DNA from 2 places in the Brevibacillus sp. GCM10020057 genome. Region 2 is predicted to be linked to the other one. Evidence: predicted binding sites of a transcription regulator. Region 2 holds the regulator's gene; the other holds the start of a gene.
The links. The regulator CtsR, encoded in region 2, represses protease genes until heat stress. The targets are predictions, from matches to a motif close to ATGGTCAATAAAGGTCAAACA.

Region 1 (3,786 bases), on a different contig from region 2:
TACATTAAAGAAGGCGAAAAGATCACAGAGTTCCTCAGTCTGATCGGGGCTCACCAGGCCTTGCTCTATTTTGAGGACGTACGCATCGTCAAAGATATGCGCAACTCGGTGAACCGTCTGCACAACTGCGAGATCGCCAACATCAACAAGACGGTGAATGCAGCCACGCAGCAACTGGAAAATATTCAGCTCATCGATCAGGAAATCGGCCTGGAAAACTTGCCCAGACGTTTGCGGGAAGTGGCTGAACTAAGGGTGGCTCACCCCGATATGAACCTGAAGGAATTGGGAGAGATGCTGCCGAGCGGAGTTGTCAGCAAATCGGGAGTCAATCACCGCCTGCGAAAAATTAATGAAATCGCTGACAAAATACGAGAAAAACAAAATATTTCGATGTAGATGCATGATATACTTAAGGATAATAGTCATTGGCGCAAGGAGGTTCAGTCATGGTTCAACAGCAGGTTGTGGTTCAATTGAAGACTGGTTTGCAGGCTCGTCCGGCAGCCTTTTTCGTACAAGAAGCCAACCGTTTTGTTTCAGAAGTGTTCGTGGAAAAGGATACCAAAAAAGTCAATGCGAAAAGCATCATGGGCATCATGAGCCTCGCGATCAGCTCTGGAACGGAAATAACCATTTTGGCAGAAGGGCCGGATGCCTCCCAGGCAGTAACCAGCCTTGCCAATCTGGTGAGCAAGGAAGAATAGGAGCAAGACCAAAGACACTTTCCCGGTGGAAGGTGTCTTTTTTTGGCACTGTCCGCTTTCCGAAAGCCATCATGTTTCTCCTTCGATGGGAAATGCTAATCGATGTAAAACCCGAGAGGAGGAAAATGCACACATGAGCAATCGCGAGACGAACTGCGACAGTTGCCACGAAGGCCGCGATGTGTACGACATGGATATCGACCGCATGGTAAACGAAGGCCTGGGTGGAGGGCAAGTGTCAGATCAAAACGGGCTGATTGAGGAAACGACCGTCCACACGATGATGGGCGCGAGCAACGCTGCACAGGCCAATGCGGGTGCAGATGAAGCAAACGTGGATGATGAAAGGTAAGGAGGAGGGGCAGCATGGATTTGGCACGCGCAAAGGAAATTGTGAGCTCTGATGAAAAATTCATCGTCCACTATAAAGGGGACAATGTGTGGATCGACGAGCTGGACGAGTCGACGCAGACAGCTCGTATCCATACGGAACGAAATCCTGCCAGCAGCTTGCGGGTGCAAGTAGGGCAGCTGGAGGAAAAGCGAGAGCTGTAGAAGACGACAAAACACCCGGCCGCAGTGGTCGGGTGTTTGCTTCGTCAGGCATCGTTTACTTTTTGGAGGACGGCTCGGATGTAATCACTTTGTCGATCAATCCGTACTCGACAGCTTGTGCCGCTGTGAGGAAGTTGTCGCGATCCGTGTCTTTCTCGATGCGCTCCAAAGGCTGGCCGGTGCGCTCGGAGAGAATCCGGTTCAGGTGGTCGCGCATTTTCAGGATGCGCTTGGCGGCGATTTCGATGTCGCTCGCCTGGCCTTGTGCGCCGCCCAATGGCTGGTGAATCATCACTTCGCTGTTCGGAAGCGCAAAGCGTTTGCCTTTTGCACCGGCTGCCAGCAAGAAGGCACCCATGGACGCTGCCATGCCAATGCAAATTGTGGAAACGTCAGGCTTGATGAAATTCATCGTATCGTAAATGGCCATACCGGCTGTAATGGACCCACCCGGGCTATTTATGTACAGATAAATGTCTTTGTCCGGATCTTCCGCCTGAAGGAACAACAACTGTGCCACCACAATATTCGCTACGGTATCGTTGATGGGAGTCCCCAGAAAGATGATGCGGTCCTTGAGCAGTCGCGAGTAAATATCGTAAGCACGTTCACCGCGGTTGGTCTGTTCAATGACAGTCGGGATCAAATTCATGTGCATCTAGTCTTCCTCCTCTCTTTGTAAGAATATCATACACAAAAGGTCAATGAAGGTCAAACACATAACTGCACGCCCTCACTTCCATGGTTACCAACAACCCTCCACTTAAAACTACTCGGCAAAGAAAACAATTATTCCGGATCTTCCGCTTCGGTCAGCTCGACTGCGAGCCGGAGCTTTGCCGACATCTTTTTCCCCCGAATAATTGTATATTCCTCGACCTGCCTGCCCTGCAACTGATTAATCGCTTCCGCAAGCGCCTGTTCGTCTGTGTAAGGCTGAATGGTCAGCAGACATTCTTCGTCACTCGCTTCCTGATAAATGAGAAAAAATCGTTCTTTTGCCATAAGTCCCTCGCTTGCAGGAATTATCCACAGAATTATCAACAGATTGTGCACAAAAACATTTGTTCGCGGGATATGTTACTTGCCTGAAAAAAGTTTTCTTCAGCTGCTTTCATTAGTTATAGTTTGGGCTTAAACGGCGTTTCTTCTGACTAGGAAAAGAGTGGAAGAAAGAGAAGGAATACAATCATGAGTGTCGAATTTGCAAATTTGGTAATTATTCACTAGCAAACAAGGGGTGTTTTTATGCTTCGCAAGTTTTCTGCTCTGTTGTTGACAGCGACTCTCCTGACGGGAAGCGCGGCGGCGACTGCCGCATTTGCCCAATCGGCGCCTGTTCAGCAGCAGAAAATCAAAGTGAATCTGAATGGCAAGGAGCTTCCATTTCCGCAAGACATCGTGACGGAAAATGGTGTGGCGTATGTGAATGCAAGCACGCTGGCAATCGCACTGGGAGGCACTGCTGCCTGGGATTCGATGAGCAAATCTCTGTTGGTCGCCAAAGACAACAAATACGCGCTGCGGATGTACCCAAACAGCACCTTTGCCTACAAAAATGGCAAGGAGACCCGCGTGCCCTACCCTCCGCGCGTGACGACTGGCGCTGTGCTGGTTCCGCTCGCGTACATCGCATCCGAGCTGGGAGCCAAAGTTACCTACGACGCCAAGCATCTGACCTACAACCTGCAGATCGAAGTCAAGTCTTAGACTGGCGCGGATTGTCCGTTGTAACCGCCTCTTTGCTTCCCGTATAATAGGGGCAAAGTTAGCGCAACGGAGAGGAGATCAAACATGCCAGGAAGCTCGGTTGCCACTGCAGGGATGATCATTGCCTTTGTGGCAGCAGCGATTTATGTTATTTGCAAAGCGTATTCGCGTAAATACAAAGAATAGATGTATTTTCCGGAAAAAAGCCGCAACCGCATTGGGAGCGGCTTTTTTCCCTGGTTTCTATATCGTGAATATTTATACGGAAAGTAAATATTATTATTTCTGTTGCAAATTTTCTAATTTATTTTAGAATGATAGGAGTAGGCCACAGTTTGCTCATAAATAAAAAGGGGATGCATGTTATGAAAAAACAGAAGACACTGTCAATTCTCGCGGCTACGTTTGCACTGGGGTCGCTTCTCGCAGGATGTGGGGGCGGACAGAACGCCGCTCCGCAGCAAGGCGGAACTTCGGAACAAAGCGGCGGCAACGGTGGAGCTGCTAACGGAAAATTGGAAAAGCTCGTCATTGGGGTAGTCGGCCCGATGTCTGGTCAATACTCGGACTACGGAAGCACGGCAAAAGCCGGTGCTGAATACGCTCTGAAAGAAAAACTGGAAGACTTCAAAAAGCTGGGCTTCGATGTAGAGCTCTCCGCACAGGATGACCAGGCTGACCCGAAACAAGGGGTAGCAGTAGCGCAAATGCTGATCTCCAACCCTGACGTAGTAGGGGTAGTGGGACATGCGACTACAGGTGCTTCGATCACGGCAGCTGCCCAATACGAGCAGGAAAACCTGGTGATGGTTTC
Region 2 (3,786 bases):
CGCTGACCTGATTGTCACCAAATCGGGCGGACTGACATCGGCGGAAGTGATGAGCAAGGGCGTACCCATGATTATTTACAACCCATTGCCCGGACAGGAAGAGCGCAACAGCCACTTTTTGCTCAACAACGGCTGCGCGGTGCACGCCAACTTGTCCGAGCAGCTGATCTATTTTATAGAAGAATTGCTGCACAGTCCTTCAAAAGTCGACTACATGCGGCGAATGGCGCACAAAATATCGAAGCCCGACGCCGCACAGCGCATTGCGGAATTTATTCGGGACGACATGGCGATGATGTTCGAGCAGGAAAAGCTGTCGCTGTGAAATGACGCCAAAAGAATCGGGAGGAAGAGGAGCAACCATGAGCATACCGTATGCAATCCTGTTTGACATGGACGGTACCCTGCTGCAGACGGAAAGGCTGTCGACGCCAGCGTTTCAACGGACATTCGACCAGCTCCGCGAGGCCGGTCTGTGGGAGGGGCGGACTCCGGACGAAAATGAACTGGTCAATATATTAGGCATGACCATCGAACAGGTGTGGAACAAACTGCTGCCGGGAGCCAGCGAGGAGACTATTGCAGCGGCAGACCGCTTTTTGCTGGAAAACGAAATCCGGCTCATCCGCGAGAGAGTCACCGATCTGTATCCGGGCGTCGTGGAAACGATGCGCGACTTGTACCAGAGGGGAGTGGCGATGTTCATCGCCAGCAACGGCCAGGAGGCGTATATTGACGCGCTGTGCGAAGAATACGGCTTGAAGCCGCTATTGACCGATCTGTACTCGGCCGGGCGGTTCCGGACACACACGAAAAACGATCTGGTGGCAAAGCTGCTGGCAGACTATCAGGTGCAGAAAGGCGTCATGGTCGGCGACCGCCGTTCGGACATCGAGGCAGGCAAGACGAACGGCCTGTTTACCATTGGCTGCGACTTCGGCTTTGCCAACCCCGGAGAGCTGGACGAAGCGGATGTGGTCATTACAAAATTCCCTCAATTGCTCAATCATTTGCCACAGATCGACACCACCTGGCAACGTCAAACATAAACCATTTCCGTCAGGGAGTGGTTTTTTTGTATGGTTTCAAGCGCAGCCGTTTTGCCCACAATAGAAAGTGTATTCACCACTTGCATGGACGGAGTAAAGTCATTATAATTAAAGTCAAAGATAGTCAAAGTCAATAGTCAAACACAGCGAGAACAGGAGGCGATGACTTGCGTAATATCTCGGACATCATTGAACAACACTTGAAAAGCATCTTAACCAAGAGTCCCAATGGCTCCATCGAGATTCAGCGTAGTGAGCTAGCCGACCTTTTTCAATGTGTGCCGTCTCAGATCAACTACGTCATCAACACCCGGTTTACCGTACAAAAAGGGTATATCGTGGAAAGCAAGCGCGGCGGCGGCGGGTACATTCGCATCCGCAAGGTACAGATCGTCAGCAAGGCCCGCCTGCAGGAACTTTTGACCGAAGAACTGATCGGCGAGACTATCACACAAAGTGTGGGCAATGCTATCGTAGATCGACTTTTGGAGGAAGGCCTTGTGAATCATCGGGAAGCGACCCTGATGAAAATTGCCACCTCTCGTTCGGTGCTAACCGTGGATACGGAATTGCGGGATCGTTTGCGGGCGAACATTCTAAAGCAGATGATCGCGGCTATTTTGTTGAAGTAACAAGCAATTGTCAGGAGGGATGATGTGATGAACTGTGAGGAATGCGGAAAACGACCGGCGACACTTCATTTGACGAAAATCGTCAATGGCGACAAAACCGAATACCATATTTGTGAGCATTGCGCTCAGGAAAGAGGGGACGTCTTTACCGGCTTTCACAATTTCAGCATCAACAATCTCCTTTCCGGATTATTGAAATTCGACCCGATGCAAAAAAGCATGAAAGAGTCTCCTTCCAACAAGCCGCTTCGCTGCGAAACATGTGGTCTTACCTACGCCCAGTTCAGTAAAAGCGGACGGTTCGGCTGCAGCGATTGCTATACGTTTTTGGGGGATCGGCTGGACCCGTTGTTCCGCCGCATTCACGGCAATACGCAGCACATCGGCAAAGTGCCTGAGCGTACTGGCGGGCAACTGAAGATACGAAAAGAGCTGGAGCAATTGAAGCGCGCCCTGCAAACGCATGTAGCCAGCGAAGAATTTGAAAAGGCTGCCGAGATGCGGGACCGCATTCGAGCGCTGGAGCAAAAGATGGCTCAATCGTAAGGAACATGGGGAGGTTAGCTGAATGACGCAACAGCAGTTTATGCAGAACCCGTGGAGCAACTGGATGAAAGGGGATGGACCTGATTCCGACATCGTCATCAGCACACGGTTACGCATCGCCCGTAACCTGCGCCAGCACCCTTTTCCGTTGCTTGCGACTGATTCCCAGGCCGAGGAAGTGGTCAGGAAAGTAGCGGAAGTAGCCAAGTCGGATGCCATGCGCAAACGGCACCCGCTGCAGGTGATTCACATGGACCAGGTGAACCCGCTGGAAAAGCGTGTGCTGGTGGAAAAACATCTGATCAGCCCTCATCTTGCTGAAGAGTCTCGCAAGGGCGCGGTTTTGCTGAGCGAGGATGAATCTGTCAGCATCATGGTGAACGAAGAAGATCACATTCGGATTCAAGTGCTGCTCCCCGGGTTTCGCCTGAATGAGGCTTGGGAAATCGGCACCAAAATAGATGACGTATTTGAGAAGAGCCTCAACTACGCTTTTGACGAGACGAGGGGATACCTCACAAGCTGCCCGACCAATGTGGGCACGGGAATCCGCGCCTCGGTCATGCTGCATCTCCCCGCGCTGGTCATGACCCAGCAAATCAGCCGCATTTTGCAGGCAATTAATCAAGTTGGGCTGGTCGTACGAGGAATTTACGGGGAAGGCAGCGAAGCATTAGGGAATCTGTTTCAACTCTCCAACCAGGTGACGCTGGGCATGTCGGAAGCAGACATCCTCTCCAACCTGTACGGGGTGGCGAGACAGATTATCGAACAGGAGCGCGTCGCCCGTAAATACTTGCTCGAACATACCCGCGTATCGCTGGAAGACCGCATTTTTCGCTCGTACGGCACGCTTATGTACGCGCGGACGGTCGAATCCAAGGAGGCGGCACAACGCCTGTCTGATGTTCGTTTGGGGATTGATCTTGGGGTGATTCAGGACGTTTCGCCGCTGGTGCTCAACGAGCTGCTCGTCACGACGCAGCCGGGCTTTCTGCAGCATCATGCAGGCCAGAAGCTGACTCCCGATCAACGGGACGAACGCAGGGCGAGACTGATTCGGGAGCGCATTTCCGAGATGCGCAGCGGCAAGTAAACACAGGCAACACGCAACAGTTAATCTTATAGAGAATAAAGCACGGCTACCTTGGAGGTGTACGATATGATGTTTGGACGTTTTACGGAACGAGCACAAAAAGTATTGGCTCTTGCCCTGGAAGAAGCAGTGCGTCTCGGTCACAAAGACATCGGGACAGAGCACGTGTTGCTGGGATTGATTCGGGAGGGCGAAGGGATTGCCGCAAAAGCGCTGCAGTCGCTTGGGCTGGGTCTCGACAAGATCCAAAGTGAAGTGGAATCGTTGATCGGACGCGGAACTGAGCAGTCCGGCAGCAATTACACTCCAAACTATACACCGCGCGCCAAAAAGGTCATTGAGCTGTCCATGGACGAAGCGCGCAAGCTGGGCCATACGTACGTAGGCACCGAGCACATCCTGTTGGGCTTGATCCGTGAAGGAGAAGGCATTGCGGCGAGAATCATGAACAATCTGGGCGTCA

Region 1: clpP (ATP-dependent Clp endopeptidase proteolytic subunit ClpP) is a predicted target of CtsR. The motif match lies at 1,960-1,980, and genes of this name have one in related genera.

The regions. Positions count from the first base shown of each region.
Region 1 is NZ_JBHUJW010000042.1:37,085-40,870, reverse strand. It holds gene whiA (DNA-binding protein WhiA) at 1-399, shown strand, start outside; gene ACFSO0_RS13535 (HPr family phosphocarrier protein) at 450-707, shown strand; gene ACFSO0_RS13530 (hypothetical protein) at 841-1,059, shown strand; gene ACFSO0_RS13525 (H-type small acid-soluble spore protein) at 1,074-1,262, shown strand; gene clpP (ATP-dependent Clp endopeptidase proteolytic subunit ClpP) at 1,318-1,920, opposite strand; gene ACFSO0_RS13515 (hypothetical protein) at 2,052-2,267, opposite strand; gene ACFSO0_RS13510 (copper amine oxidase N-terminal domain-containing protein) at 2,511-2,972, shown strand; gene ACFSO0_RS13505 (branched-chain amino acid ABC transporter substrate-binding protein) at 3,338-3,786, shown strand, end outside.
Region 2 is NZ_JBHUJW010000020.1:59,018-62,803, reverse strand. It holds gene ACFSO0_RS05905 (MGDG synthase family glycosyltransferase) at 1-325, shown strand, start outside; gene ACFSO0_RS05900 (HAD hydrolase-like protein) at 363-1,049, shown strand; gene ACFSO0_RS05895 (CtsR family transcriptional regulator) at 1,217-1,681, shown strand; gene mcsA (protein-arginine kinase activator protein McsA) at 1,709-2,227, shown strand; gene mcsB (protein-arginine kinase McsB) at 2,250-3,323, shown strand; gene ACFSO0_RS05880 (ATP-dependent Clp protease ATP-binding subunit) at 3,390-3,786, shown strand, end outside.